3 regions of the Tatumella sp. UCD-D_suzukii genome follow, and region 3 is predicted to be linked to each of the others. Evidence: predicted binding sites of a transcription regulator. Region 3 holds the regulator's gene; each other region holds the start of a gene.
What was found. Region 3 encodes Fur, which represses iron uptake genes when iron is present. Its sites were predicted from a motif close to ATAATAATGAGAACNACTATCAA; they were not measured.
Positions count from the first base shown of each region.

Region 1: the regulator Fur is predicted to act here: its motif matches at 7,663-7,685, upstream of fes (enterochelin esterase).
Region 2: the regulator Fur is predicted to act here: its motif matches at 6,358-6,380, upstream of efeU (iron uptake transporter permease EfeU).

Region 1 covers NZ_JFJX01000067.1:90,834-101,241, reverse strand. Annotated here, with positions in the region: gene ftsH (ATP-dependent zinc metalloprotease FtsH) at 1-1,606, opposite strand, end outside; gene rlmE (23S rRNA (uridine(2552)-2'-O)-methyltransferase RlmE) at 1,662-2,291, opposite strand; gene yhbY (ribosome assembly RNA-binding protein YhbY) at 2,417-2,710, shown strand; gene greA (transcription elongation factor GreA) at 2,912-3,388, opposite strand; gene dacB (serine-type D-Ala-D-Ala carboxypeptidase) at 3,633-5,069, shown strand; gene CG67_RS15555 (TonB-dependent siderophore receptor) at 5,140-7,470, opposite strand; gene fes (enterochelin esterase) at 7,727-8,971, shown strand; gene CG67_RS15545 (MbtH family NRPS accessory protein) at 8,982-9,203, shown strand; gene CG67_RS15540 (enterobactin synthase subunit F) at 9,196-10,408, shown strand, end outside.
Region 2 covers NZ_JFJX01000056.1:132,968-143,375, reverse strand. Annotated here, with positions in the region: gene yejM (LPS biosynthesis-modulating metalloenzyme YejM) at 1-1,135, shown strand, start outside; tRNA gene CG67_RS12980 (tRNA-Pro) at 1,209-1,285, shown strand; gene CG67_RS12975 (zinc ribbon domain-containing protein) at 1,585-1,884, opposite strand; gene efeB (iron uptake transporter deferrochelatase/peroxidase subunit) at 2,250-3,515, opposite strand; gene efeO (iron uptake system protein EfeO) at 3,519-4,742, opposite strand; gene efeU (iron uptake transporter permease EfeU) at 4,791-6,329, opposite strand; gene nifJ (pyruvate:ferredoxin (flavodoxin) oxidoreductase) at 6,822-10,331, shown strand.
Region 3 covers NZ_JFJX01000029.1:3,494-13,901, reverse strand. Annotated here, with positions in the region: gene glnS (glutamine--tRNA ligase) at 1-1,591, shown strand, start outside; gene CG67_RS06405 (OprD family outer membrane porin) at 1,909-3,303, shown strand; partial or broken gene CG67_RS06400 (family 20 glycosylhydrolase) at 3,552-6,209, shown strand; gene CG67_RS06395 (SemiSWEET family sugar transporter) at 6,263-6,754, opposite strand; gene dalD (D-arabinitol 4-dehydrogenase) at 6,751-8,157, opposite strand; gene fur (ferric iron uptake transcriptional regulator) at 8,459-8,905, opposite strand; gene fldA (flavodoxin FldA) at 9,242-9,772, opposite strand; gene ybfE (LexA regulated protein) at 9,905-10,180, opposite strand; gene ybfF (esterase) at 10,340-10,408, opposite strand, start outside.

The sequences.
Region 1 (10,408 bases), on a different contig from region 3:
GTTTCGCTTTAGCCACTGAGCGGCCCAGGAAGACTTCACCGTCTTCTTCTGCGTACAGTAATGGCCCCAGTTTTTCTGAGAAGCCCCACTGCGTTACCATATTACGTGCCAGATTAGTGGCCACTTTAATATCGTTAGACGCACCGGTCGAAACACGTTCAGCACCATAGATAATCTCTTCAGCCAGACGACCACCGTACAGGGTCGAAATCTGACTTTCGAGTTTCTGACGGCTGGCACTGATAGCATCGCCTTCCGGCAGGAAGAAGGTGACACCCAATGCGCGTCCGCGCGGAATAATGGTCACTTTGTGTACCGGGTCGTGTTCCGGCACCAGACGACCGATAATTGCATGGCCTGCTTCGTGGTATGCCGTGGACTCTTTCTGAGCTTCGGTCATGACCATTGAGCGACGTTCCGCTCCCATCATGATTTTGTCTTTCGCTTTCTCAAACTCAACCATGGAGACGACACGTTTGTTGCCACGGGCGGCAAACAGTGCGGCTTCGTTGACCAGGTTCGCCAGGTCTGCCCCGGAGAAACCAGGCGTCCCGCGCGCAATGATTGCTGCATCGATATCTGTTGCCAGAGGAACACGACGCATATGAACTTTCAGGATCTGCTCACGGCCACGGACATCCGGTAAACCGACGACAACCTGACGGTCAAAGCGTCCCGGACGCAGTAACGCAGGGTCGAGAACATCCGGACGGTTAGTCGCGGCAATAACGATAATACCTTCGTTACCTTCAAAACCATCCATCTCAACCAGCATCTGGTTCAGCGTTTGTTCACGTTCATCGTGTCCGCCACCCAGACCTGCACCACGCTGACGGCCTACAGCATCAATCTCATCGATAAAGATGATACAAGGTGCGGCTTTCTTCGCCTGCTCGAACATATCACGGACACGGGACGCACCCACACCCACAAACATTTCGACGAAGTCTGACCCGGAAATAGTAAAGAAAGGTACTTTGGCTTCACCCGCAATCGCTTTTGCCAGCAGGGTCTTACCGGTCCCCGGAGGACCTACCATCAGTACGCCTTTAGGAATTTTCCCGCCCAGTTTCTGGAAACGGCTGGGTTCACGCAGATATTCAACCAACTCACTGACTTCTTCTTTTGCCTCATCACATCCGGCAACATCAGCAAACGTCGTTTTGATCTGGTCTTCGGTAAGCATACGCGCTTTACTTTTACCGAAAGACATAGCGCCTTTACCGCCACCGCCCTGCATCTGGCGCATAAAGAAGATCCACACGCCTATCAGTAACAGCATCGGGAACCACGAAATAAAGATTGAAGTCAGCAGACTTGGCTCTTCAGGTGGCTCACCGACAACTTTCACATTTTTAGTCAGCAGGTTGTCGAGCAACTTGGGATCGTTGACAGGGATATAGGTCGTATATTTACCACTGTCCTTTTTAATTACGTCAATTTCACGCCCGTTAATACGTGCCTCGCGGACCTGATCCTGGTTCACTTCCGACAGGAAAGTTGAATAATCAACCCGCCGGCCATTCGACTCGCTGGGCCCAAAGCTCTGGAATACCGACATCAGTACGACCGCGATGACTAGCCAGAGAATCAGGTTTTTCGCCATGTCACTCAAGGGATTAACCTCATATTACAACGATGTTAACAGACAGCGTAGGGTACTATAGTTTGCGCCCAGTCGCTACAATGTACACTTCACGTGAACGTGAACGTGAAGCGTCAGGCTTCCGAATTTTCACTTTCGTAAACAGGGAGCGAATTTCCCGCAGGTATTCCTCGAAGCCATCTCCCTGAAACACTTTCACTACAAAACTACCACCCGGCGCCAGAATATCCCGACACATATCTAACGCCAGTTCTACCAGATACATCGAACGTGGAATATCCACTGCCGGGGTACCACTCATATTCGGTGCCATATCAGACATGACGACCTGAACTTTATTATCACCGACCCGTTCCAGCAATGCCGCAAGGACAGCTTCATCACGGAAATCCCCCTGAAGGAAGTCTACCCCTACAATAGGGTCCATCGGTAGCAGGTCGCAAGCAATAATGCGTCCTTTCGATCCTATTTGCTGTACTGCATATTGGGACCAACCGCCGGGGGCTGCCCCCAGATCGACAATAGTCATGCCGGGTTTAAATAATTTGTCACCCTGCTGAATTTCATCCAGTTTAAACCAGGCGCGCGAACGCAACCCTTTTTTTTGTGCTTGTTGCACATACTTATCGCTAAAGTGTTCCTGTAGCCAGCGACTTGAACTGGCTGAACGCTTCTTACCGGTCATAATTTTTCCAACTAATTCCACATCCTCGCGATAAAACATCACGTAAATGTCGCGTTGATTTGGCGATAACCCAGAGATGGCGGTACAATGACCTGTTTTCAATCCCTGAGTAAGTAAATAATACGATGAATCTGAGTACCAAACAAAAACAGCACCTCAAAGGTCTGGCACATCCCCTGAAACCCGTTGTCATGTTAGGTAACAACGGCCTGACTGAAGGTGTTCTGGCGGAAATCGAAAGTGCACTGGAACACCATGAGCTGATCAAGGTGAAAATTGCCGGCGAAGATCGCGAAACAAAAAACTTAATTGTTAGCGCAATCGTCCGTGAGACCAAAGCCTGTGAAGTTCAGGTTATCGGCAAAATACTGGTGCTGTATCGCCGTTCTAAAGAAAACAAAATTTCTCTGCCACGCTGATTCCGGCGCCAAAGAAATTGCCACGCTCCGGTGTGGGTGAAAAGGCCGCACCGCGGCCTTTTCTGTTCTTTACATTCCTGCAGAACAACTTATGTTACCACGCTCAAGGTCCCGGTGTCGCTTTAACGCTCAGATTTCACGGCAATGACTGCCCGGGATGTCTGTAGGGTTCACCGCAAGTAATTTAAGCGTAGCAAGAGATTACAGGTATTCCACCCGCAGGATCTCATATTCCACATCGCCGCCCGGCGTTTTGATAATGGCGACATCATCTGCCTGTTTTGCAATCAAACCACGTGCCATAGGTGAATTCACAGAAATCAGATTTTGCTTAAAATCAGCTTCATCATCACCCACGATGCGGTAAGTCGACTCTTCATCGGTCGCGGTGTTATAAACCGTCACAGTTGAACCAAAAATAACCCGTCCTGTGGCTGGCATTTTAGTCACATCAATGATCTGTGCGTTTGATAATTTCGCTTCGATTTCCTGAATACGCCCTTCACAAAAACCCTGCTCTTCACGAGCTGCATGATATTCGGCATTCTCTTTTAAATCCCCGTGTTCACGGGCTTCCGCGATTGAGGCAATGATCCGCGGACGTTTAACTGTTTTTAATTCTTCCAGTTCTATACGCAGTTTCTCAGCCCCACGCAGCGTCATAGGAACCTGACTCATCTTAAACTCCTCGTTATCTTATGTGTAGAAGTGTCATCCTGACTGATGACTGCAGAAAACAACGTTCTGCAACGCGTTAATTTCAGAATAAAACAACCCTGTCCGGGGCAATATTCACCACAGACAAGGATCAATTTTTCATTTTGATACGTATTTTACCCCGGAGTTCCCTATGGGTCATCGTTTACTTTGCCCTATAAGGGGACGTAGTATTGCGACTTCCTCCGTTACTTAGCCCGAGATTATGCGATTTTTACGACTTATATCAGGATTGACTCTCGCTTTTACTCTGCAGGCCCAGGCAGCTATTCCTGTAGAGCAATATACACAATATCTGCCGACCGGGGCCAGTCTGGCATTTCTGGCAGAAAAAGTCGGCTCGCAGGAACCTTTGGTCAACTATCATGGTGAGCAAATGGCGCTGCCGGCCAGTACCATGAAAATTTTCACGGCGCTGAGCGCTTTGCTGGAGCTGGGCAAAGATTTCAGATTCCGTACCACGTTTGAAACCTCCGGGAAAATCAGTAACGGAACATTACAAGGGGATCTGGTCGCCCGGTTTGCCGGCGACCCGAGCTTTACCCGCCAGGATCTGCGGGCCATGGTCAGCAGCCTCAAAAAACAGGGTATTACCCATATTGATGGCAACCTGGTGATCGATACTTCTGTGTTCGCCAGCCATGATGCGGCGCCGGGCTGGCCCTGGAATGACCTGACACAATGTTTTGATGCCCCACCGGGGGCTGCAATTATCGATAAAAACTGTTTCTCAGTGGCGCTGTATAGCGCTGATACGCCGGGGAAAAATGCGTATATCCGTATCGCGTCTTATTATCCTGCGCATATGTTCAGTGAAGTACGGACGATTGCCCCTGACTCCGGTGAAGGGCAATATTGCGAGCTGGATGTCGTGCCGGGCGAACTGAACCGCTACACCCTGACCGGCTGTCTGCGTAAACGGGCAGACCCGTTACCGTTAGCGTTTGCCGTACAGAACGGGGCGGCCTGGGCAGGAGAGATCCTGCGTGATGAATTACGTCAGGCGGATATCGACTATACCGGCCATCTTCTGCGCCGCACGCAGCCGACGCCTCCGGCGACGCTGCTGGCCAGCCATGACTCGGCACCTCTGCATGATTTGCTGCACCATATGCTGAAGGTGTCCGATAACATGTATGCGGATACCATTTTCCGGACGATCGGCCACTACTATTTCAATGTCCCGGGAACCTACCGTGCCGGTTCAGATGCGGTCAGACGTATTCTGCGGGAAAAAGCGGGTATTGATTTAGGCAATACCGTTCAGATGGACGGGTCAGGGTTATCACGTCATGACCTGGTTTCTCCGGCAACGATGATGCAGGCCCTGCAATATATCGGTAAAAATGACAGCACTCTGGACTTTATCAGTATGCTGCCGTTGTCCGGCCATGACGGCACACTGCAGTATCGTGGCGGACTGCATGAAGCCGGTGTTGACGGTAAGCTGTCTGCGAAAACCGGTTCACTGCAAGGGGTTTATAACCTGGCCGGATTCCTGACCACGGCCAGCGGTACCCGGATTGCCTTTGTGCAGTACCTTTCCGGTTACGCAGTACCGCCTCAGGACCAGCGAACCCGCCGTGCCCCGCTGGTACGGTTTGAAAGTCGTCTGTATCGCGATTTATATCAGCAATACTAACGGGCAAAGAAAAAGCCGCTTTCAGTCATGAAAGCGGCTTTTTTATGGGTGATGCATTATCAGAACAGGATCAGAAGTGAGTATTCAGACTCATATAGAAGGTTCTGCCTGATTCATTGTACGTGTTGGCACCTGCACCGTAGATAGTGATCGGATCGACCACGCCCGTAGAGGTGATAGTGCCGGTCGACTGGGCATTTCCTTCACGGAAGTGGCGTTTATCAAAGATATTTTCGATGCCGGCGGTCAGACTGACATTTTTCGTCGCATCCCAGGTCGCGCTGGCACCAATAATGCTGTACGGACTGACTTCGCGGGTATCCGGATAACTCACCACATTACCGCGGTAATCAAGCCGTTTAGGTTTCTGACGACCATACCAGGTCAGGGTTGTCGCTAAAGACAGGTCTTCGCGCGCCTGCCAGGTCAGACCGGAGTTCAGCGTAAACTGCGGGATAACAGATAAGCGATCACCGGTGGTTTTGTTTTTGCTCTGCAACATCCAGGTCATATTATTATTCCAGCTAAGTGTGTCAGTCACCGGAATATTCAATGTGCCTTCCAATCCTTCCACCAGCGCTTTCGGGACGTTTTGCCATTGGTAGATATAGGTTCCGGTACTGCTGGTTCCGATAGAATGTGTACCCGCCTCAATCTTGTTGCGATAGTCATTACGGAACCAGGTGATACCCGCCTGCAAACCGGCATCATCTTTGTACTCCAGCCCCACTTCTTTATTGACGCTGGTTTCGGCTTTCAGGTTATCGTTACCCATCAGATAACATCCGGGTCCCGAACCGGCATATCCATTACATCCCTGCCCGTTACTGTAGAGAATATAACTCCGGTTCGTCTGATACAGATTCGGCGCTTTATAAGCCCGGGCAATCCCCATTTTCAGGGTGACATTATCTGTCAGGTTCTGCGACAGGTTCAGGGACGGACTCCAGTTAGTCCCTGAAATGGAATGATGATCAAAACGCAATGCCGGGGTCAGCACAGTACTGTCGGTAATATCCATATTATCTTCAGCGAACAGCGAGAAAATATCGGCGCTGGAGTAAGGGTTACGGGTACCGGTAGTCACGCCGTCAATAGCCCCCCCGGTACGGTCCCCTGTCAGTGCCTGACTGGTGGAAATACCGTCTTTCATTTTTTGCTGGTTCCATTCCGTTCCCAGCGTCAGGTTCTGGTTAACCAGCGCGGTAAACGGAATGCTGACTTCGCTGTGCAGCAGAACATCACTTAAATCGATATCCGAGAAGCCGGCATTGGTATTAAAAATACCTTCCGTACCGCCGGCCAGCCCTTCGGTGATCCTGGAGTTACGGGTTCTTTCGTACTGGGCATAAGTGTTGGTGCTGATACCGTTATCCCAGACCCCTGTCCATGTCAGCGCATAGTTCTGACGGTAAATACGGTTAGTTTCTTTACCGTACATAGACTTCACGTAGGCCGAGGTATTGGTATTCTGCGTATCGCCGGCATAGAGGTTACCCTGACGGCTGGTGCCAGCTTCAAATTCAAGGTGCTGATTATGGGCAAATTCCCAGTTCAGTTTGCCGTGCAATTCTTTATCAATAACCCCTTCGCGTCCTGCCGGGTAGCTACCTGCATAGGAACCACTGCGGGGAGTGGTATGGTCTTCATTGATATCATAAGCATCTGCCTGCGTCTTATCCAGGTTGCCCCAGAGACTGAATGTCAGGCTGTCAGATACCGGCCCCATCAGGCTGAAGTTAGTCCGTTTGGTGGAACCTTCAGACTTGTGCTGCGGGGCATTCAGATAGGTATCCCAGGAACCGTGCCACTGATTGGTCGCTTGTTTGGTAATGATATTGACCACCCCTCCCATCGCACCATTACCGTAACGGGCAGCCGCAGGGCCACGGATGACTTCGATACGTTCGATCATTTCCGGCGGTACCCAGCCGGTGTCACCGCGGGTATCACGCTCGCCCCGCCAGCCAAAGCGGACAGAATTGCGACTGGACACCGGTTTACCATCGATCAGGATCAGGGTATTTTCCGGCCCCATACCACGAATATCGATCTGCCGGTTATTTCCGCGCTGACCACTGGTGGAGTTTCCGGTCAGGTTGACGCCCGGCATGGTGCGGATGATTTCTGACACATCACGGGCTGGCGGATGTTTACGGATTTCATCCGCAGTAATGGTCGACACACCGGGTGCCTGTAGATTTTGTAGTCTGGCGGTCACAAGAAGCGTGCCACTCCCGGCCTGCGTCTTACTGTCTTGCGCCTGAGTTGTCACTTGCTGCTGGCTGGCCGACGTCCCTGTCACAGCCGCGGTCTCTGCCGCCATCACCTGAAAAGAAAAAAAGGCGCTGACGCCCAGCTCAAGACAAATCGCAGTTGAAAGTCGGGATAATTTTTTCATTATGGGGATCCTGGTCCTCTGCCATGGGGAATGTGATGGCGAGGAACCGCTTATTTAGCCACTATTTTAAAAAGTTTTAGCTGCAGTCCGCGACGGACAACTGCTTATGCTCTGTGCGCCTGAAAAAGGTTCAAAGGCAACGAACAGTTGCTTAAGTGCGACAACGGCAGGCGGTGAAACAGACTATTGCAAATGGAAATAGTTATCAATAGTATTATCAATACTATTACCCTTTATTGATCTGAACACGGTGCCGATGGTGACCCCTGAATGGCTTATCTCTCCCGGAACTGACTTCTGGTGGCAACAACAGCAACAACGAGGATTACCCTTGATCGAGCGGTTGGAAAACGCGCTCTGCCGGGTCACCTTCCTCTGGCGTGACCCGCAGGGTAGCGAAAAAACGTCAGCCTTCCGGCATGTCTGGATTAATATCACCGGTATTACGGATCATCATCAGCCGGCCCCCCCCCGCTCCTTACAGCGGATCACCGGCAGCGATGTCTGGTACTGGCAGACCGAACTCCCGGCCGACTGGCGCGGCAGCTATTGCCTGATCCCGGATACGTCTGCCGAATCGCCGGAGAGGTTAACCGACCTTGATCAGCGCAAGGATTGGTGGCGCGAAAAGTTTGCCATCGCCGGTCATGACCCGCTGAACCCGCTACGCCCCTGGCAGGGTGGACGGGGCATGTCAGTCTCTCCGCTGCATATGCCGGAGGCACCCTGCCAGGCCGACTGGGCTCCGCTGGATCAGGGGCACGCCTTACCCCTGAACATCCGCCGGTTACAGTGGCACAGTCAGCGACTGAATAATCAACGCACTGTCTGGCTCTGCGAGACAGGCCGGCCTGAAGCCCCGAACCGCCCCCTGGTATTGCTGCTCGACGGACAGTTCTGGGCTGAACAGATGCCGGTGGCAGCCCCCCTGCAGTCCCTGACAGATCGGCAAAAACTACCACCTGCCATCTACGTCATGATAGATACCATCGATCGTCAGCACCGCAGTCATGAGCTGCCCTGTAATGAAGATTTCTGGTTAGCGGTGCAGCAGGAACTTTTGCCGCTGATTTCCCGGCAGACCGGCTGGCAGCACGACGCCGCCCGCACTCTGGTTGCCGGAGAGAGTTTCGGTGGCCTTGCCGCGGTCTATGCCACGCTAAACTGGCCGGACGTTTTCGGCAATGCTATCAGCCTGTCCGGGTCGTTCTGGTGGCCTCAGCACGGAGGCACCCGGGGTGTTCTGACCCGCGAACTGGACGAAGGCCATTTCTCCTCTCATCCACGAAAAATCTATCTTGAGGCGGGCCGCCGTGAACCGGTGGTTTGGCAGGCCGGTGATGAACTTTTCCGGGCATTACAACGCCGGAATATCGAGGCAACCCTGACGCAGATTGAGGGCGGGCACGATGCGCTATGCTGGCGCGGAGGGCTGCTGAGCGGGTTACAGGCGTTGCTCGGCCCCGGTGAGTCATCCCCCTTCCCTGAAAGCGACGAATAAGGAGCCTGACGTGGATCATCTGCATCCTTTTGACCAGCCAGAGGCAACGGCCTGTGTTTTAAAAAACCACCAGCAACAGTACAGCGTGTGGCCTGACCGGATGGAAATCCCGGCCGGCTGGGAACAGGTCGCGGGCCCGGACACACTGGAACAGTGCCTGCTCTGGCTGGAAAAGAACGGGGATACGCTTCGTCCCGCGTCATTTACCGCCCGGGAAAATCATCATGACTGAGAAACAAAATACGTTACCGCTGGTAGCCGCTCAGCCGGGGATCTGGCTGGCTGATCAGCTGTCCCCCCACCGCAATGCCTACGCTGTTGCCCACCTGATAGATATTCCCGGCGAACTTTCTCAGCCGGTGCTCAGTGCGGCCATTATCAGCGCTATGGCCAGCGCCGATACTCTCCGGATGCGGTATAAAGAGCAGGACGGCGAAGCGGTACAAATTCCTGGTCCGCTCCCGGCTATCGTCCCGGAATATTATGATTTACGGCAGGAAACAAACCCCCGGGCCGTCGCTGAAGACTACATTCGCCGGGATCTCGATAGCGATCTGCGTATCACCTCCGGAAAACCTCTGTACCGGCATCTGTTATTACAGATTGGCGATACGCACTGGCTCTGGTACCAGCGTTATCACCATATCGCCGTGGATGGATTCAGTTTTGCCGCACTGACCCGGCATATCGCCGGGCTGTATACCGCAAGGATGCAGAAAACGCCGGAAACATCATCACCTTTTATTCCGTTCTCTGCCGTCGTCGACGAATACCTGCAGTATCAGGATTCTCCCGCATGGCAACGCGACAGCCGCTACTGGCAGGAAAAGCTGGCCACACTTCCGTCTCCGGTGACGTTATCGGAACAGACTCTCTCTGGGCAGGTCCCGGGCATCCGACTGATACGTCAGCAACAGGTGCTGCCCGCTGCCGGATTACAACCGCTCAGTGAACAATTTACCGCTCACGGGTTAACACTGACCGATGGCGCTATCGCTCTGGTATCTCTGTGGCTGGCCCGACTGACAGGACAACAACCGTTCAGCGCCGGGTTTATCTTTATGCGCCGTCTTGGCTCAGCAGCCCTGTGTGCCACCGGACCGGTCATTAACGTCTTACCGATGGCGGTCGATTATGATCCGGAACTGACTCTGCCGGCGCTGGCATCCCGCCTTGCCGCGGAAATCAAAAAAAATCGCCGGCACCAGCGTTTCAACGCTGAGCAAATTATGCGGGATGCCGGTCTGAATGCAGATCATCACCCCCTGTACGGACCGGTGATCAACGTCAAAATGTTTGACTACCGTCTGGATTTTGACGGCGTGACCGCAGAAACAGAGCATCTGGCATCGGGGCCGGTGCGTGATCTTGAAATTGCGCTGTATCCCGGCGAAGACGGGGACCTGACCATCGAACTGCTGGCTAACGCCGAACGTT
Region 2 (10,408 bases), on a different contig from region 3:
TTATCCGATGACCGCACGGCGCTTTCTTGAAAAACACGGCCTGCTGGACCCGCAGGAATATCAGCGCCGGCTTATTCAGCAGGGAGACCCGGATGCGGTTTCCGTGGCGTATCCGCTCAGTGATATCAATTTCACTCAAAGCGGTAGCCACTATAATCTGATGCTGATCACCGTCAATGGGGCGGATGCGTCTCATATGGCGACCCGTTTCCCGGCACTAAGCCAGTTTGCGGACAGCAATATACAGTTTACGCAGCACTTCAGCTCCGGCAGTAACAGCGAAAGCGGGCTGTTTGGCTTGTTTTACGGTATTTCGGCCAGTTATATGAACGGGATTCTGGCGGCCCGGATGCCTTCTGCCCTGCTGAGCACTCTGAATAATCAGGGTTATCAGTTTGGTTTATTCTCTTCTGATGGCTTCAGTCAGCCCCTGTACCGTCAGGCATTACTGGCAGACTACTCTCTGCCAGCAGCAACCTCTCAAAACGACGGACAGACGGTCGATCAATGGCAGGCCTGGTTGCAGAAACAACAGAATACTTCAGCTCCGTGGTTCTCATGGGTGTCACTGGATGGGATTAATGCCAGTGGTAATACCGTGGCGGCACGTGAGAAAAATTATGCACAGAGTAGCGGCAATGTTGATCAGCAAATTGCCCGAATTCTCACCGAGTTGCAGCAGAATAACTCGCTGAAGAATACGGTCGTTATCATCACTGCCGGGCAGGGGATTAGTTTCAATGACACCGGGGATGATGACGGTAACCGTGAGTTATTACAGGTACCTTTAGTCGTTCACTGGCCTTCAACACCGTCGCAACGTATCGGACAGCTAACCGATCAACAGGATGTGATGACAACCCTGATGCAACGCCTGTTGCATGTTTCAACCCCGGCGGAAGATTATTCTCAGGGCGAAGACCTGTTCAGTCCGCAGCGTCAGCACCACTGGGTTACCAGCACCAATGATGCCGGCCGGCTGATCATCACTACCCCGCAGATGACACTGGTGCTGAATAATGATGGTAATTACACCACTTATGACGCTGAAGGACGACGTTTGCGCAAACAGCGTCCGGAGCTTGGGTTGCTGTTGCAGGTACTGACAGAAGAAAAACGCTTTATTGCAAACTGATGATTAATGAGACAATTAGCGTTCACGGATATTGCTATTTTGAAAATTATCCGTACTATAGTGCCTCAGAGTCCGGCACGTAGCGCAGCCTGGTAGCGCACTGTCATGGGGTGTCAGGGGTCGGAGGTTCAAATCCTCTCGTGCCGACCAAATCATTATTCTGTCAGTACCGGTGACTGATGGAAACCCCACAAAAAACCCGCATCCTCACTGAGTTTGCGGGTTTTTTGTTTGCCTGAATATGCACTCACTGCCCGGGGTTACAGCCATACATTGAATGATACGACAACCGCCCCCTGGAGGCCGTGTCACGACAGGGTGTATAACGCCCCTCCTCTGCTGCCATCCGCATCCGCTACGACACTTTTTCCTGTCCCTGACACAACGTTGATATTCTCCGCTGCAGGCATGGAAAAACCCCCGGCGACACTCTTCACAGGAGATGTTTTTTACTTTTTAACAGTCCGGGAAAAATGTATCCGCCGAGAGAACAGTTTTTGGCTCAGCTTATAGAAGAATAACCATCCGATAACTGTCAAAGGTAAGCCAATGAACCACATAACAAAGGTCGAATGGGTACGTAACGCATTAAGGATCCACGATGTTGCAAGAAGCGGCAGGATAAAACCGGCTAACATAAATAAACCCGGCGTACCGTACCTGATTTCTGCCTGACATCCCCTGCAAACATTAGCGCCATGCGGGATCTCACTTTTGCAATGCGGGCAGATCATCATTTCAGTATTCATAAATTCTCCTTAACATTTAGTGTTAAGTTTATTTCTTATTTAACTCAACTGCCATAAAAATACTAAAATCCGGTTCTTATCCTGTCAGAGACAGCTAGCCGCTGATGTGCCCTGTCTGTTCCTCATCAGCCTTCCGCGGGCTGGAGATTAACCTGTCTGACAGCATTGCCTCCCTCTGATTTACGGAGCCGGTTTTCCTGAAAGCGAGGGAATATAAATTGAGTACCCGTCCACGCAGACAACATGGCGATGTCACTTCATCCCGGAGAAAAACGGAACCGAGGGTCTCATCCCTGAGACCCTGAAGAACCGCGCTACGCATGCCTGTCACCGGCCGGATTGCAGAGACGGTCAGACGGGGTAACTTAGCTGAAGAGTTGTGAACCGATATATTCACCTTCACGGGGTGCCGGAGGGACAAAAAAGATACCGGAGCCGATATGTGAGATATATTCATTCAACGCATCGGCCGCACCGAGCCGTGTCTGTAACTTTTCAAAGCTGGCCGGGTCTTTTTGATAACTGATAAACAGCAGCCCGGCATCCAGCATGCCCAGTTGATTGATGCCGTCGGTGTAGTTATAGGAGCGACGCAGGATGCGGATCCCCTGATTGTTCTCGTGTGCCGCCAGACTGACATGTGAGGTTACCGGGATCACCGGCGCACCGTCACTGTCCTTTTTGTGAAAGTCAGGCGTATCAAATTCCTTTTCACCACTCAGCGGCGCGCCGGAGACCTTATGACGGCCAAAAACGGCATTCTGATCACTGACACGATCCGTGTCCCAGTTTTCAATATGCATTTTTATTTTACGTACCACCTGATAGGTCCCCTGCTGCTGCCAGGCGGGTCCGCCGTCGTTGATCCAGACAAATTTGTTAAAATCAGTCTGTTCGGTCAGGTTACGGGTACCATCTTTGAAGCCAAACAGGTTACGGGGAGTACTCTGGTTTTTGCCTGCTGATGCACGGCCAAACCCCAGTACCGACCAGCGTGTTTCGGCTGCCCCCGTGGCTTTAGCTATCCGGGCCAGGTTGCGAATGGCGTGATAAGCCACCTGAGGATCATCCGCACAGGCCTGCAATGAGAGATCACCTCCGGTAAACGCCGGTTGCAGATTATCACTCGGTAACTGAACCAGTTCGCGCATCAAAGCCGGCTTTTTCTCTGCCAGTCCGTAGGTTTCCGTGAAAATACCCGGCCCCAGCCCTACGGTAACAGTCAGTGACGCCGGGCCCAGATCCAGGGCTTCACCGGTATCCATTCCGATACCGCTGTTCCGGAGCGGCTCTACCTGACCAATGATTTCCCCGGCCATCATCTGCGCGATAGCCGCTGACCAGCGGGCCAGCAGGATTTGCAGGTCCCGCGGGTTCTGACTGGTCATATCGAACGTCATATACATCACATGACGCTGAGGCGGAGTGGTGACTCCCGCCTGTCCGCCCTGGCCATAAAATGCATGTTGCCGGGAAAGATCAACCTGGTCGTCAGGTTCGGCTTTCGCAACCGCTGCATTGTGTGCCGCTGCCATGCCTGGCATGGCCAGCGCACCCGCCACCGCCCCTTTTAACAGATGACGGCGGGAGACACTGGTCTTGTCACGCTCCGTATTCTGTTTATCTTTCATCACTCACGCGCCTCCGGCTGTGGCCACTTTCTCTGCAATTTTAGACAGCGGTTCCTGCAATGCCTGTACAGCTTTACTCAGTCTGGCCGCATCTGCAGCCTTCACTTCCGCAGTATAGTAACGGTAGCCACCGGCAATTTTACCATCACGGTAGCTGTCCAGCAGTTTGTTCACGTTAGCGAATTGCGCTTCCACCCGACGGGTCAGATCAGGGTCGATTTTATTCAGTCCCGGTTTCAGAAATTCAAACGCCTGTTGTGCACCTTCAACGTTACCGGCGAAGTCCACCAGATCAATGTGACTGAAGGCTTCTTCTTCACCACTGATTTTGTTGCTCTGAACTTCTTCCAGCAGATCGGCTGCACCGTTAGCCAGATCTTCCGGCTTATAGGTCAGCCCTTTGGTCAGGCCATCCAGCCGGGTGACGTTCTGCTGCAGTTCTGCCGCCAGTTTTTTGGTGTTATCGGTGATTTTACCCTCGCCGAACAGATCACGTTCAATGGCGTGGAAACCGTGCCAGCCCACCTTAGGATCCTGGTTAGAAGCGCGCATATCGATCAGATAATCGAGGTTACCGGCGTTATCCGTGGCTTTAAAGCCTGGCAGGACAAAACCACTGACATCCGATTCAATACGTTCATAGAACGGGCGCGCTTTGGCATACTGTGCTTTCGCTTTTTCCAGATCACCGGCATCAATGTCGGCTTTCAGCTGATTAACGGCCACAACCATGGCATCCACCACACCGTTCACGTAGGTCGCATAGCCATCTGTTCCCTGCTTCAGCAGGTCAGCGGTGCTGCCGGTAGCTTTCGCCGCACTTTTACCGGTGACGGTAAAGTTGATCAGTTCCTGCTTCGCCCCAGGGCAATAAATCTGATATTTACCGCCATCCAGCGTCAGGGTGAATTTACCGGCCGGCAGGCCCGGAGCCAGGTTCTCTTTTTCACCGAGGATACGGTTATCACTCAGCAGCTCAATTTCAGTAATGGCGGTCGCCGTCTTGTTAACCACCGTAAACGTGACCGGGCCTGCTTTGGCAAGGGTATGGTCGACCACACAGGTTCCGCCTTCCGCACCGGTTAACGTGATATTGACCTGCGATACACCTTTAGCGACCGGAGCCACAGTACCCGTTGCCGTGGCTTCCAGCGACACCAGCAACAGTGCTGACACAACAGCCGATGCCAGAACTGACTTTTTCTTTTTAAACATGGAGTTGATCATAAAAGGCCCTTTACTTATGTTCAGATAATGAAGGATGGCCGGAATGCGCTATTTCATCGGTCTTGCGTGCATCCGCAAGACGGCGCATGCCAGAACAAATGTAATAACCGCCATCAGTACCAGCATGATCGGTAGCTCGATAGCCAGGAACAGATGATGCTGGTAAGCCTGTGCTGCTTTTTGCAGCGCATTGTCCACCTCGCTTTGCCAGCTCTCCGCCAGTTGCCAGTGACATCCCGTCTGCGGCATCGCTGCGCGCACCGAAAACGTCCGCGGAGATAATAAACCGCCGCCGGAAAGCGTCATCAGAGTGGTTTCCCGCGCGACGGCACGGTAGAGCGCATGACTGGCGGTTTCAGCTTCCAGAGTGCAGTTGACACTCCAGCTGGCGTGATACGGACCAGGATGTTGTACCGGGCTCAGCCCGACAGGAATACGGTTGCCGGACAGCGCCAGCACCTGATCCAGCGTCAGGGTGGCCGGCAGACCCGTGACCGGCGGCTGACTACTGAGGGTCCACTGCTGTAATGTGACCCCCTGCTGCACTGTCATATGCTGCTGATCCGCGGCGAGGGTATAGGTTACGGGTACCTGTTGCCCCGCATTAACCTCCAAACGGTACCCCCCTGCCGGTTGAGGCTGCAGTGTTACCGTCCCCCCTTCCTGCAAGGGTGCGGTGGCAGGCAACCGGATGCTGCTGCCGGGTGTACGCCAGTGCAGAACGGCGGCGGCAACCAGCAGTACGACTGTAGTGACAAAGAGCAACTTACTGAGCCGCTTTGCCCCGGGACGCAGATGACGTGGCCAGAAAACCAGAACCCCCGTCAGCACGATGTAAATCCCCCAGCCGCAGACCTCGAGCAGTCGCGGATCGGTCGGAATACCGAGCACTCCGGTGATTAATGCCGAGCGGACAGATCCCGGCGGGATCAGCGGACTAAGGTTAACGACACGCTGCTGACCGATATTCAGCCAGCCGGCTTCATGGCCACTGCGCAACGCACTGATAATCAGCCCTGCCGCGACCAGGATCAGAAACAACCCGGTATAACGGAAGAAGCGGCCAAGATTAAGCCTGACACCACCGATATAAATGCCCCAGCCAATCGCAACCGCGAGGATCAGCCCCAGTACCGCACCGGTCGCCGCCAGGGATGCTGACTGTGCGACCGAGAAGGTCGCCAGCAGGAAAACACTGGTTTCGAACCCTTCTTTAAGCACCGCCAGAAAAGCCATACCGGCGAGTGCCAGTGCACTGGATTGACGGATAGCGTCGGCGGCTTCACTTTCCAGCTGACGTTTAATCTCATGGGCGTGGTTATTCATCCACATCACCATGCCGGTGACAAAAAAGACAGCCACCAGGCCGATCACGGCTTCCATGGCTTCCTGACTGGCCTGCGGCAGAGCACGCTCTGTCAGGCTGAGGCCGACACCCACCAGCAAGGAGAGGGCAATAGCCAACAGTACGCCGATCCACATGGCGTACAGGCTTTTACCGTTTTTACGTAAGAATGCGGCAATGATGCCGACGATTAAGGCTGCTTCCAGCCCTTCGCGTAATGCTATGACAAGAGTGGCTAACACCAGAGATACCCTGCCCGAACGGAATTAAATGCTAATAGTAATTACTATCATTCTCATACTTAAGTATGAGTAAGTAAACATGAATTAATGATTATTTATGTAAATTTTTATAATCAGGTCTCACCCGGCAGCGACATAATGATGAGCAGAAAAAGAACCTATGGATTTCGTCTTCCATTCCCGGCGGAGACTGCCTGGTGATCAGGCCCCGTGCCACAGGCAATGGCGGCCGGGGGCGGGTTGCTGAATGCTGAGCCTTATTGCCCCCCCTGAAGACACCCTGATTGACTTTCCCAGGGAAAGTTATGACACGGGTGACAGTGAAAGACTCCCGCATCCCGTTGCGGAATAAGTCGTTCTCTGTCGCTACGTAAAAATCATTCTTTTAATACGATCGCACCCATGTCCACAGAGATAGCACTATTTAAAACACGGCTGAATAACAGCGGGATACCATCCTGAAAAAATACATTACATATTTTCAGGTGAGCAATGATTACTACAGACGGTAACAGCGCGGTCGCGGCAGTCGCGTTTAAATGCAGTGAAATTATTGGTATTTACCCGATCACCCCAAGTTCTGCGATGGCGGAGCAGGCAGATGCCTGGTCCGGCAACGGTAAACGTAATCTCTGGGGAGATATTCCGCGGGTGGTGGAGATGCAATCCGAAGCCGGAGCCATCGGCACCGTCCATGGCGCATTACAGACCGGCGGGCTGGCGACATCCTTTACGTCCTCTCAGGGATTATTACTGATGATCCCCACCCTGTATAAACTGGGCGGTCAGCTGATGCCTTTTGTATTGCATGTCGCGGCCAGAACGGTGGCCACGCATGCGCTCTCCATCTTTGGTGACCATTCAGATGTCATGGCGGTCAGGCAAACCGGTTGCGCTATGCTGTGTGCCGGCAGTGTGCAGGAAGCACAGGATTTTGCCATTATCTCGCATGCCGCAACGCTGAAGAGCCGGGTGCCGTTTATCCACTTTTTCGACGGCTTCCGGACGTCTCATGAGCTGAACAAGATCATCCCGCTGAGCGATGAAACGCTGAAGCTTCTGCTGCCGCAACAGGCGATAGATGAACATCGGGCCAGAGGCCTCAGCCCTGAGCGGCCGGTGATCCGCGGGACATCCGCCAACCCGGACACCTTCTTTCAGTCCCGTGAAGCCACCAACCCCTGGTATGACGCCGTCTGCGGGCATGTGGAAGAAACCATGCAGCAGTTTGCCTCACTTACCGGCCGCCACTACGCGCCCTTCGATTATTATGGTCATCCGCAGGCGGAACGGGTCATCATCATCATGGGCTCGGCAGGCGGTACCTGTGAAGAGGTCACCGACCTGTTACTGAGCCGGGGAGAGAAGGTCGGTGTGCTGAAAGTCCGCTTATATCGTCCCTTCTCTGCCGCACATCTGCTGGCAAAACTGCCTCAGAGTGTGCGCACGATTGCCGTGCTGGACAGGACGAAAGAGCCGGGTGCACCGGCAGAGCCTCTTTGTCTGGATGTTATCAGCGCGCTGGCAGATGCGGTCAGCCGTGGTGAACGCCAGGCACTGCCCCGCATTTCCGGAGGCCGCTATGGACTGTCCTCTAAAGAATTTGACCCGGAATGCGTACTGGCTATCTTCAGTGAACTGGAAAAAGAGTCCCCGAAACCCCGTTTTACCGTCGGCATTTATGATGATGTCACCCGTCTTTCACTGCCATTACCTGAAAAACGTCCGCCTTCGCTGGCGCAGATGGAAGCGCTATTCTACGGGCTGGGCAGTGACGGTAGTGTCTCTGCCACCAAAAATAATATCCGAATTATCGGCGAAAATACTGACAGTTATGCCCAGGGGTATTTTGTTTATGACTCCAAAAAAGCCGGCGGGCTGACCGTTTCTCATTTACGGGTCAGTGAGCATCCTATCCGTTCAGCGTATCTGATCCGTCAGGCCGGTTTTGTCGGCTGCCATCAGCCCCAGTTTCTGGATAAATATCCGATGGCGGAGCACCTCAGCCCCGGCGGGATCTTTCTTTTGAACACACCGCATCCCCCGGAAAGCGTCTGGCAGACCCTGCCCCGGGAAGTTCAGAGTGTGCTGAACGAAAGACAGGCCAGGTTCTTTACCATTAATGCAGCGAAAATAGCCCGGCAGTGCGGGCTGGGGGCGCGTATTAATACGGTCATGCAGATGGCATTTTTCAGTCTGACCCGGGTTATCCCGCAGGAACAGGCCAGCCAGGCTCTGGAAGCGGCACTTGAACGCAGTTATCGCAGCAAAGGACAGGAACTGGTCGAAAAAAACTGGCAGGCACTCGCTCTGGCGCGGGGCTCGTTGCATGAAATTCCGTTGCAGCCGGTCTCTGACGCAAGCAGGCCACGTCCGCCGGTGGTCTCTGATGCCGCGCCGGACTTTGTCAAAACCGTGACTGCCGCCATGCTTGCCGGTATGGGTGATAAACTGCCGGTTTCCGCCCTGCCCCCCGACGGTACCTGGCCTTCCGGCACAACGCAGTGGGAAAAACGGAACATTGCCAGCGACATTCCCATCTGGAAGCCAGACCTCTGTACTCAGTGTAATCACTGCGTCGCTGCCTGCCCTCATGCGGCGATCAGGGCCAAAGTGGTCGCACCGGAAGCGCTGGATGAGGCCCCGGTCTCCCTGCAATCACTGGATGTTAAGTCCCGGGATATGCGTGGCCGGAAATATATTCTGCAGGTGGCCCCGGAGGACTGCACCGGCTGTAATCTCTGCGTGGAGGTGTGTCCGGCTAAAGATCGCCAGCAACCGGAGATTAAAGCCATCAATATGCGCTCGCACCTTGAACATGCTGAAGAAGAAAAAACAAACTTTGATTTCTTCCTGCAACTGCCGGAAATGCAGAGCCAGCAACTGGAGCGGATTGATATACGCACATCACAGTTACTGACGCCGTTGATGGAATATTCCGGAGCCTGTTCCGGGTGTGGCGAAACCCCTTATATCAAGTTGTTAACGCAATTGTGGGGCGATCGGCTATTGATTGCCAACGCAACCGGCTGCTCATCGATTTACGGCGGTAACCTGCCTTCCACTCCCTATACAACAGACCGTCACGGACGCGGGCCGGCCTGGGCTAACTCGTTGTTTGAGGATAACGCAGAATTTGGTCTGGGATTCAGACTGACGACCGATCACCGTAAAAACCGGGTGTTACGGTTACTCGACCAGTGCCGTGAGTTGATCCCGGAGACATTATTTGCCGCACTGCAGCAACCGGCGGAAACAGAACAACGGCGCGAGCAGATAACCGCACTGCAGGCAGCACTCAACGGGGTGCAGGATCCGCTGGCAGCAGAACTGCAACGGGATGCGGATGCACTGGTGGATAAGTCTGTCTGGCTTATCGGCGGAGATGGCTGGGCCTATGATATCGGTTATGGCGGGCTGGACCATGTGCTCAGCATGGATGAGAACGTCAACGTGCTGGTACTGGATACGCAGTGTTATTCCAATACCGGCGGGCAGGCGTCAAAAGCGACACCGCTGGGTGCGGTGACGAAGTTCGGAGAGCACGGCAAGCGTAAGGCCCGCAAGGATCTCGGGGTCAATATTATGATGTACGGACATGTGTATGTGGCTCAGATTTCGCTGGGAGCCCAGCTTAATCAGACAGTCAAAGCCCTACAGGAAGCAGAGGCCTATCCGGGACCGTCTCTGGTTATCGCTTACAGTCCCTGCGAGGAGCACGGCTATGATTTGGCACTGAGCCATGACCAGATGCGTCAGCTGACAGCCACCGGCTTCTGGCCCCTGTACCGCTTCGACCCGCGTCGCAGTGAAAGCGGTAAGCCGCCACTGAGCCTGGACTCACGTCCTCCGTCAGATGCACTGGCAGAAACGCTGGGCCATGAGCAGCGGTTCCGGCGCCTCAATCAGCAGCAGCCGGAAGTCGCTGAACAGCTCTGGAAAGACGCGGCAGAAGATTTACAAAGACGTTATGATTTTCTGGCAACACTTGCTGAGAAATAGCGCCGGACTGCTATTGTCTAAGACGGCTTCCGGTCACCGAAGCCGTCGCGGAAACCCCACGCATATCAGCGACGTCC
Region 3 (10,408 bases):
AACTGTGCATACGCGTTTTCCACCTGAGCCGAACGGCTACCTGCATATTGGCCATGCGAAATCTATCTGCCTGAATTTCGGCATTGCGCAGGATTATCAGGGGAAGTGTAATTTACGTTTTGATGATACCAACCCGGTCAAAGAAGATGTTGAATTTGTCGAGTCAATCAAGCGTGATGTGCAATGGCTGGGATACCAGTGGGATGACCAGATCCATTATTCTTCAGATTATTTTGAGCAACTGTATCAGTACGCCGTAGAACTGATCCGGAAAGGGCTGGCTTACGTTGATGAGCTGACTCCGGAACAAATCCGTGAATATCGTGGTTCGCTGACATCTGCGGGTAAAAACAGCCCATATCGTGACCGTAGTCCTGAAGAGAACCTGGCGCTGTTCCGGAAAATGCGTGATGGTGGTTTTGCCGAAGGGACTGCCTGCCTGCGTGCAAAAATCGATATGGCGTCCAGCTTTATGGTGATGCGTGACCCGGTACTGTACCGGATCAAATTTGCGGAACACCATCAAACCGGGGATCAGTGGTGCATCTATCCGATGTACGACTTTACGCACTGTATTTCCGATGCGCTGGAAGGGATCACGCATTCACTCTGTACACTGGAATTCCAGGACAACCGTCGTTTGTACGACTGGGTGCTGGATAATATCTCTATTGAGGTACACCCGCGTCAGTATGAGTTCTCGCGCCTGAATCTGGAATACGCGGTGATGTCCAAGCGTAAACTGACGCAGCTGGTGGCAGAAAATGTTGTAGAAAGCTGGGATGACCCCCGTATGCTGACCGTATCAGGCTTACGTCGTCGTGGCTACACCGCGGCGTCTGTCCGCGAGTTTTGCCGTCGTATCGGTGTGACCAAACAGGATAACATCGTCGAAATGGCCTCGCTGGAGTCCTGTATTCGTGATGATCTGAACGAAAACGCGCCGCGTGCGATGGCCGTTCTTGATCCGGTCCGGGTGGTGATTGAAAACCTGCCGGAAGGCCATAGTGAAGTTATTACTATGCCGAATCATCCTAACCGTCCGGAAATGGGCACCCGTGAGGTGACCTTCAGCCGCGAAGTGTGGATTGATCGTGCTGACTTCCGGGAAGAAGCGAATAAGCATTACAAACGTCTGGTGACCGGCAAAGAAGTCCGCCTGCGTAATGCCTATGTGATCAAAGCTGAGCGCGCCGTGAAGGACGAAGACGGCAACATCACCACTATCTATTGCCAGTGTGATACAGAAACGCTGAGCAAAGATCCTGCTGACGGCCGTAAAGTGAAGGGCGTTATCCATTGGGTCTCGGTCAGTGCCGGTTTACCGGCGGAATTTCGCCTGTACGATCGTCTGTTCAGTGTGCCTAACCCGGGGGCTGAAGACGATTTCCTGTCGACAATTAACCCGGATTCACTGAATATCTGCCACGGTTATGTGGAACAGAGTCTGCAAAATGCAGAAGCCTCTTCACCGTATCAGTTCGAACGTGAAGGGTATTTCTGTGCTGACAGCGTTTATTCCGGACCGGAAAAGCTGGTTTTCAACCGTACCGTCGGGTTGCGTGATACCTGGGCCAAAGCCGGTGTCTGAGTCGTAAAAACGGAGAAAAACGCCACATCAGTGGCGTTTTTTTTTATAAAGAAAATGAGCATGCTTCCGGCATCGCTTTGCGTAATAATCTGTCATTCCCGCAAGTCTCCGCCATTCCTCCCCGGGATTTCTTTTTTGTGAAGCGAATCATAAAACACTGATCTGCTTCAGAAAATCATTGATAATTTTCGTCGCGAAAAATATGCTGCACTGACACCGGATAAATAATAATCCAAGAGAATATAAGATTATTTCTGCTGTTCCGGGGACTCATCAGATAATGAAACGTGCGTTATTATCAGGAAGGAAACCCTCCTATGGAAAAAGGATATCCGGGTAACAGGGCGGGCAGATTGTGCCTTTTGCTGTCCTGTAGCTTTATTTCACTCTCTCCGGAAAGTTATGCCAGCGGTTTTTTTGAAGACAGTCGATTGACCGGTGATATTTATTACTGGCAACGGGAGAGGGATCGTAAAGAAGCTGGTCAAAGTAATTACCAGACAAACCTCTCTCATGGTACCTGGAACGGGCATCTTGATTTTTCATCCGGCACAGTCGGCGGTCTTTTCAGCGCAGAAATTGCGGCATTTACCGCCATCGAGATGATGGAATCTTCCGGCAGTGCACACCCGAATGAAATCGCCTTTTCTGCATCTGACCGGGCTTATTCTGAAGCATGGGGCGGGGATAAAAGCGGTATCAGTCTGTATAAAGCCGCGGGCACCCTGAAATACGGTCCGTTAAACCTGCGTGCCGGGTATCTTCAGCCGCAGGGACAAACCTTACTGGCTCCGCACTGGAGTCTTCTTCCCGGTACTTACCGGGGGGCTGAGGTTCGCTATTCTCCGGAGAATACCGGCGGCGGAGACCTGAAATTATCCTACATGTGGGCGGACCGCTATAAAGCTCCCTGGCATCTGAAACTGGATCGCTTTTATAAAAACGACAGCCGTAGCCGCATCGCTTATCTGCATTCTTTGGGCGCGGAGTATGACTTCAGGAATGGTCTGGTCCTCGAAACCGCGGCGGGGCAGGCAAAAAACTACATCAATCAGTATCTGGCTAAAACCAGTTATACGGTCGATGTAGCGGGATCGCCGTTGACCGGGAGTTACCAGTTTTACGGAGCTCAAAATCAACATTCGCAGGAAGCGGCTAACCAGATGTATCAGGGAATGGCCTGGCTGCAAGCCGTTACCCTGGCGTATCGCTACGGACCGGTGAGCTGGCGACTGGAAGCGACACAGGTCAGCGCTCCGGGGCGGCAGGGTTATTTTTTACAGCGAATGACACCCACTTATGCGTCATCGAATGGCCGGATGGATATCTGGTGGGATAACCGTTCTGATTTTAATGCTCATGGCGAAAAAGCGGTGTTTATCAGCGGAATGTATGATTTAGCGCACCTGAAGTTACCCGGCTTTGCTGTCGGCGCCTCCTTCGTCTATGGCTGGGATGCCAGGCCGTCTTCAGTGAATGACTCGCCTGATCGCTGGTATCGTGCCGGCAATCGTCTGCGGGAGTCGGCGTGGAGCCTTGACGGAATTTATACCGTGCAGGAAGGTCGGGCGAAAGGCACGTTCTTCAAATTACATTTCACCCGTTATAACAATCATTCCGATATTCCTTCCGGGGCCGGAGGATACGCAAATATATTCCAGGATGAAAAAGACATTAAATTTCTCATGGGATTCCCTTTCTCGCTGAAATAAGGAAGGGGACAGAGAATAACGTCCCGCTGGCGCCATTTTTACTGCAACGCACTGATATTTGGTTTTTTTGCCAGTCGGTTCAGACAAACAGTTTTCATTCGTAACAGAAAAAGCCCGGCCGGATGATAAAAATTCTGTTTACACAGTAACGTCAGAAGAGAATGTCGCAGTAAAGAAGCGGAAGTATTCTGCCGGACATTGACCTGGCTTATCCGGTGTTATCAGTTAACGATTAAGGATAATAAGTTATGTTAACCCGTAGATGTTGGTTATCTGCAGTGATCAGTACGATGTTAATTTCAGCCTCTGCATGGGCGGATCAGCAGACGATTGATCAAATGAGCCATTTTGGCGTAAAGGTTGCAGTGGAAGATAATTTTGCTGCGCAGCACGGGGTCAATTGTGCGGCATCAGGCGGAGATTGGGGGTCCTGCTATCAGGCCACGATCACCCTGACGAATCCCGGTGCTGCATTACAAAGTCATGACTGGGCTATCTGGTTTTCTGGTATTCGTCAGGTACTCGCAACAGACAATGACCAGTTCAGAATTACCCATGTTGTCGGTGATTTACATAAAATTGAGCCGACAGAAACGTTCCGGGGGTTCCCTGCCGGAGGCTCTATCGTCTTACCGGTAATAAATGAATACTGGCAGTTATCGCTTTCGGATGTGTTGCCCCGCTGGTATGTCACCTCTTCACAGGGAACACCCAAAGTCATTGCGGCGACTGCCACCGAAAACCTGTCAGAAATAACGACATTACCCGCCAGCCAATGGAAGCGGACGCCGGATGATGCCAACATTTTAATGACGGCGGAAAATCGCTACCTGAAAAACCAGCTAACCTCGCCGGTACCGGCGGCAGAGTTACGTGGCCACATTCTTCCGACACCGCGTAGTGTTGAGATCACTGCGGGCAACGTCAGTCTGAAGCAGGGGATCGCTGCGGATCTGCGGGCTTTGCCGGCTGACAGCGCTAATGTGATCACCGAAGAATTCCGGGAAGCCGGGGTCAGAACCGATGGCAGTTATCCGGTGATCACTGCTATTGATCCCGCGGGGTTCAAAGAAGAGGGGGTTAAGGAAGGTGCTTACCGGCTGCAAATTAGTCAGGAGCGTGCTGAAATTATCGGCTACGATAGCCTTGGGGTATTTAACGGTTTGCAGTCACTGAAGCAACTGATACCCGCGACGGGAGAACCGCTGATCCCGGTCATGAACCTCAGTGATTCCCCCCGGTTTGCCAACCGCGCTATTTTTATCGATGTGGCCAGAAACTTTCATTCAAAGGCCGCTATCCTGCGTACCCTGCAACAGATGTCGCGGTATAAACTGAATATTCTGCATTTACACTTATCAGATGATGAAGGCTGGCGAATTGAGATCCCGGGGCTGCCTGAACTGACGTCTGTCGGGGCAAATCGTTGCCATGATGTCTCTGAAACACGCTGTCTGTTACCGCAACTGGGGTCCGGCCCCGATACTTCAACGACCGGAAGTGGTTACTTCAGCCGTGAGGACTATATTGAGATCCTCCGGTATGCTAATGCGCGGCAAATTACCGTTATCCCTGAAATTGATATGCCTGCTCATGCCCGTGCGGCTGTGATCTCCATGGAAGCGCGGTATAAAAAGCTGATGGCCGAAGGGAAAGTCAGCGAGGCTAACCAGTATCGCTTACAGGAAGACGGTGATGACTCTTCTGTGACGACCGTACAATATTATGATCGTACCAGTTTTATTAATCCCTGCCTGCCATCAGCGCAGCGGTTCGTCAGCAAAATCATGAATGAACTTATCGCAATGCACCGGGAAGCAGGGCAACCACTGGAAACCTGGCATTTCGGCGGTGACGAAGCAAAAAATATCTATCTGGGGCCGGGATATACCGATAAAAATCATCCGCAACCCGGTAAAGGTCAGCGTGATTTGAGCCTGCAGGATAAGCCCTGGGCGAAGTCTGCCAGTTGCCGTCAGCGGATCCAGCAGGGGGAGGTTGGTGACTTTACACATCTGCCTGGCTGGTTTGCACTCCAGGTCAGCCAGCTGGTGCAATCAGCGGGGCTGAAAAATATGCAGGCGTGGCAGGACTGACTGAAAGCCATCAGTTCAGCCAGTGAATTTGCAACAGGAACCGTGACTCTTAACTTCTGGGATCCACTGTATTGGGACGGCGTGAATTCGGCCGGTGAATGGGCAGAGAAGGGGTATCGGATCATTGTTTCTTCGCCGGATTATCTCTATCTCGATATGCCCTATGAAGTTGATCCGCAGGAGCCGGGATATTACTGGGCAACCCGTTTCAGCGATGAACAGAAAATCTTTACCTTTTCACCGGATAATCTGCCCATGAACGCAGAAACATCGACCGACCGTGACGGAAAAGTCTTTTCAGCCACAGGTCAGGGCAGGTGGCCGGGGGCTGCGGGGATGTCGGCCCAGGTATGGAGCGAAATCGTCAGAACCGACGAGCAAATGGAATACCGGCTATACCCGAGGTTGCTGGCCGTTGCAGAAAGAGCCTGGCACAAAGCTGACTGGGAACTGCCGTATCAGCCAGGGAAGACCTTTGAAAAAGGTAAAACCAGGCATGTTAATCAGCAACAACTGCAGGCAGACTGGAACCGCTTTGCGACACTTCTGGGGAGGTCTGTTTTACCGACGCTGGATACTGCAGGTATCAGCTACCGGATCCCGGTACCAGGGGCGCGTATCCGTAACGGGGTGCTGGAAGCAAATACCTCTCTGCCGGGCGTCAGAATTGAATATTCCACCGATGAGGGGCAACACTGGATGGATTATCAGGAGCAGCAACCGCCGGCAGTCACCGGTAAAATTCTGGTGAGGTCCCGCAGCTCTGACGGACTCCGTAGCGGAAGAGTGGTCAGTCTTCAGGCTGACTGATGACGGGCTGTCGCCACGTCCGCCTTTCAACGGAAGTGGCGACAGGAACCGGATTATTTCTTCAGTTTACTGAGGGGACTCATCGATACAGGATCCTGCAGTGAAACAGGATCCTGTTCCGGTAGCGGGGCTTCACCCGGAGTGTAAGGGCGCAGCCTGCGGATCCGCGGACGAAGGATCACACCCGGCATGGCGCGTAACTTACGGCGTAACTGATTTTTAGCCGGACGTTCGTGATAAAGCTTCAGAACAATGACCGAGAATGCCAGTAATGCGGTTAAGCCGTTGGCTGTCATCACGGGGACATCGCTGACGCGGAAGCCGTACCAGGTCCAGCAGGAAACGCCGAAAAACAGTGCAGACCACATCCCCAGCGATAGAGCTTTGGTATCCCGGTTACGGATAATATGCAGTACCTGCAGAAAAAACGAACCGGTGGTTACCCAGGCCGCGACGGTTCCCAGAGCGACAGGCCAGGGAGAAAGGAAATAGGTCGCCAGTAACGCCAGCATCGCGGTAACCACTACAATATAAACACTTTTCATGGCTTATCATCCCCCATTATCTTCAACTGTTGCTGCATATCGTCGATCGTACGGGTCAGGTCTGCGATGAATTTCGGCTCTCCGGCCAGAGACCCTAACAGCTTTTTCTGGCCCGCAAAGGCCGTAACCGGATCAACACTGGCAAAAATTGCTTTGAAATCGACACTACTACACGCTCTGTCCTGATAGTCAAAAGGCAGGGAGTGGTTCGCGACCTTCTGCATAAACAGGAAATATAACGCGACCAGACGTAGCGTTGCCTGCGGTGTTTTCCCCTGCTGATAGCGGGCTTTCAGGGTCGGAACAATAAACTCATGCAGTTTGGCAATACTGTCAGAAGATACCCTCTGACAGGTATCACGTACCCGTTCGTTACCGAAACGTTGCAGCACAGTCTGACAATAGCGGGTTAAATCAATCGGTGAGTCGCCCAGTGCCGGGATGACATCCTGACTGACATACTCAGTGATCCACTGACGAACTTCGGGTAACAGGCTCTGGTCAATATAGTCCTTACCGAGCAATCCTCCGGCCCAGGCAATACCGCTATGGCTTGCGTTCAGTACGCGGATTTTAGCTTCTTCGTAAGGGATAACATCATCTGCAAATTCCACACCTGCCTTTTCCAGCGCCGGACGTCCGGCAATGAAATCATCGCGCATCACCCATTGTGTGAATGACTCACAGCTGACAGGGGCATTGTCATCGTTGATCCCCTGTGCGCGCAGGCGTTGCAACAGTCCGTCATCTGAGGCGGGTGTGATACGGTCGACCATACCGTCCGGGGTACTGATATTCTGTTCAAGCCACCGGGCTAATGCGTCATCCTGACGGGCAGCAACAAATTCTGTTAACCCGCGACGGAAACTTTCTCCGTTACTGCGCAGGTTATCGCAACTGAGCAGCGTAACCGGACCTGCGTTATTCTCCCGCCGGGCAGTCAGGATCTTATAGAGAGCACCATACAGGGTAACCGTGTCTGCGGTACCGGCAAGATCACTTTGTATAGGTGCTGCATTCAGATCCAGATGGCCGTCATCAGTCAGAAAATAGCCACCTTCGGTGACGGTAAAAGAGATTATTCTGGTTTCAGGGCGGGAACCTTCACTGACGACTGCCTGTATTTGCGGGTCCCAGAGGATGACATTACGAATTGCTGAGAGCGTGTGGTAGGCAATATTGCCTTCAGGAGAGATAACTTCGAGTGTGTAACGCCCTTGCTGTCGGGCCAGATGTTTGAGTGTCTGCTGTGTGCTGCTGTTACGAATATTTGCCAGTGAAATAGACCAGAGGGTATCACCGCTTTCATGTAACTCATTCAGATACCAGCACTGATGAGCCCGATGAAAAGCACCTGCACCCAGATGCAGCCAGACCGATTGTTCAGTTCTTTTTGTAGTCAAATGCATTCCTTAATCTGTAACAGATAGTCATAATGTTACTGGTAACCTTAACATGAATATTCGGCAGATTAAAATTACAACAGCAGGGGAAATGACGTTAAGGGCAGGGAATGAGACAGCGGGGTGGTGTTTTTATATTTAAAATCAATTAATTACAATTATAAGAAATTGCTATCGTTATCTGATGACAATAAAAAACCGCGACAATGCCGCGGTTTTGAGCGGATGACCGGGAAGTCACCGGCGAAAGACACTCGCTTTTCCAGCCGGTTACAGGCTGCTATCAACATGACGAAAATGCTTATTTATCGTTATGTAAGGTGTCGTCTTCGCGGCAATCACCCGTAGTACAGTGACCATACAGGTAGAGACTGTGGTTGGTCAGCTTAATGCCAAAACGTTTAGCAATTTCACGCTGACGCTGTTCAATTGACTCATCGCTGAACTCAATAACCTTGCCACAATCCAGGCAAATCAGATGGTCATGGTGCTGCTGTTGGGTCAATTCAAAGACTGATTTACCGCCTTCGAAGTTATGACGCGTTACGATACCCGCATCATCAAACTGGTTCAGTACGCGATACACCGTGGCCAGACCAATTTCTTCGCCCATATCAATCAGGCGTTTGTACAAATCTTCCGCACTAACGTGATGGCATTCAGGTTCCTGAAGAACTTCCAGAATTTTCAGTCTCGGAAGCGTGACCTTCAGACCGGCCTTTTTCAGTGCGGAGTTATTGTCAGTCATGCAGTTATTGTCCTGTTACTTTTGAAAATGACTTTGGCAAAGCGCCATGAAGTTCGGTAATGACCTTATTTTTTTTGATTCATTATAGAACCGAAGTATCGAAATTGAAACTACAGGCCCGGGCCGGTTTTCCCTGAGGAAAGGTCGCGGAACACCGTGAAATGCAGGCCTGTCAGGGATAGTGACAATCTGATACAAAAAAGATATTCCCGGAAATCGCACGAAAGGAAAAATACAAGCGTCGACATCGGGAAATAGCTCAGAGCCCGCTGGTCATTTTAGCCGGCTCTGCAGATGCTGAAGTGAACACTACCACAACTGATACAAAAAACCCTACTAAGCGTTGAGGATTTCTTTCAGTTGCAGTTCATCGGAAATTTGCGCGACCCATTGGCTGACACGTTCGTTGGTCAGTTCAGGCTGGCGGTCTTCATCAATGGCCAGGCCCAGGAAGTGTTTATCATCGGCCAGCCCTTTGGAGGCTTCAAAATGATAACCCTCTGTCGGCCAGTGACCAACGATGACTGCACCTTTTGGCTCGATGATGTCCCGCAGTGTGCCTAATGCATCACAGAAGTATTCCGCATAGTCTTCCTGATCACCGCAGCCGAACAGGGCAACCAGTTTGCCGTTAAAGTCAATGTCTTCCAGAGTCGGGAAAAAATCGTCCCAGTCACACTGCGCTTCACCGTAGTACCAGGTCGGGATCCCCAGCAATAGAATATCGAAAGCGTCCAAATCTTCTTTGGTACTTTTAGCGATGTCGTGCACTTCAGCAACGTCTTTACCCAAGTGTTTTTGGATCATTTTTGCGATGTTTTCAGTGTTACCGGTATCGCTGCCAAAAAAGATGCCTACGATTGCCATGTGGGGTTAACCTCTTGAATCTTAAAATCAGATGAATGTAATTTCCGTACAGATGCGCGAATAATAGCAGACCTGAGATGTGGGCGGTACTTGTAAACGAGTCAGATTTATCCCTGAGTGCGCAACACAGATTTAACGCTTTTTCAGCTGCGCCAGGATGATTTGTTCGATGAGTTCGCTGCGACTCAACTGTTGTTCTGCCGCCAGTGAGTTCAGTGCATCGACCACATCACTGTTCATTTTAAGCTCTACCCGCTGTAATCCGCGCACTCTGTCCCGTTTTAGCTGGTTGCGTTTATTTATGCGTAACTGTTCGTCACGGGAAAGCAGACTGGTTTTAGGACGACCGGGTCTGCGTTCATTCGCGAATAAATCGAGCGTAGTACGATCCGTATTTTCTTTTGCCATGATTTTTGAAACTGAACACCTGCGATGTATCAGATACACGCAGCATAGTGATGAATGAATACGGTTATCATGCTAAAAGCACACGATAAAATTTTAGCGCGCAATCATACTCCAGTGAGATGACAGACGCCAATGTTAAAACGCGGCCAGCCCCTGATTTCAGGTGACGGACATAAAACGTCGCACAGCACTGATGACGGCATCAGGCTTTTCTGCATGCACCCAGTG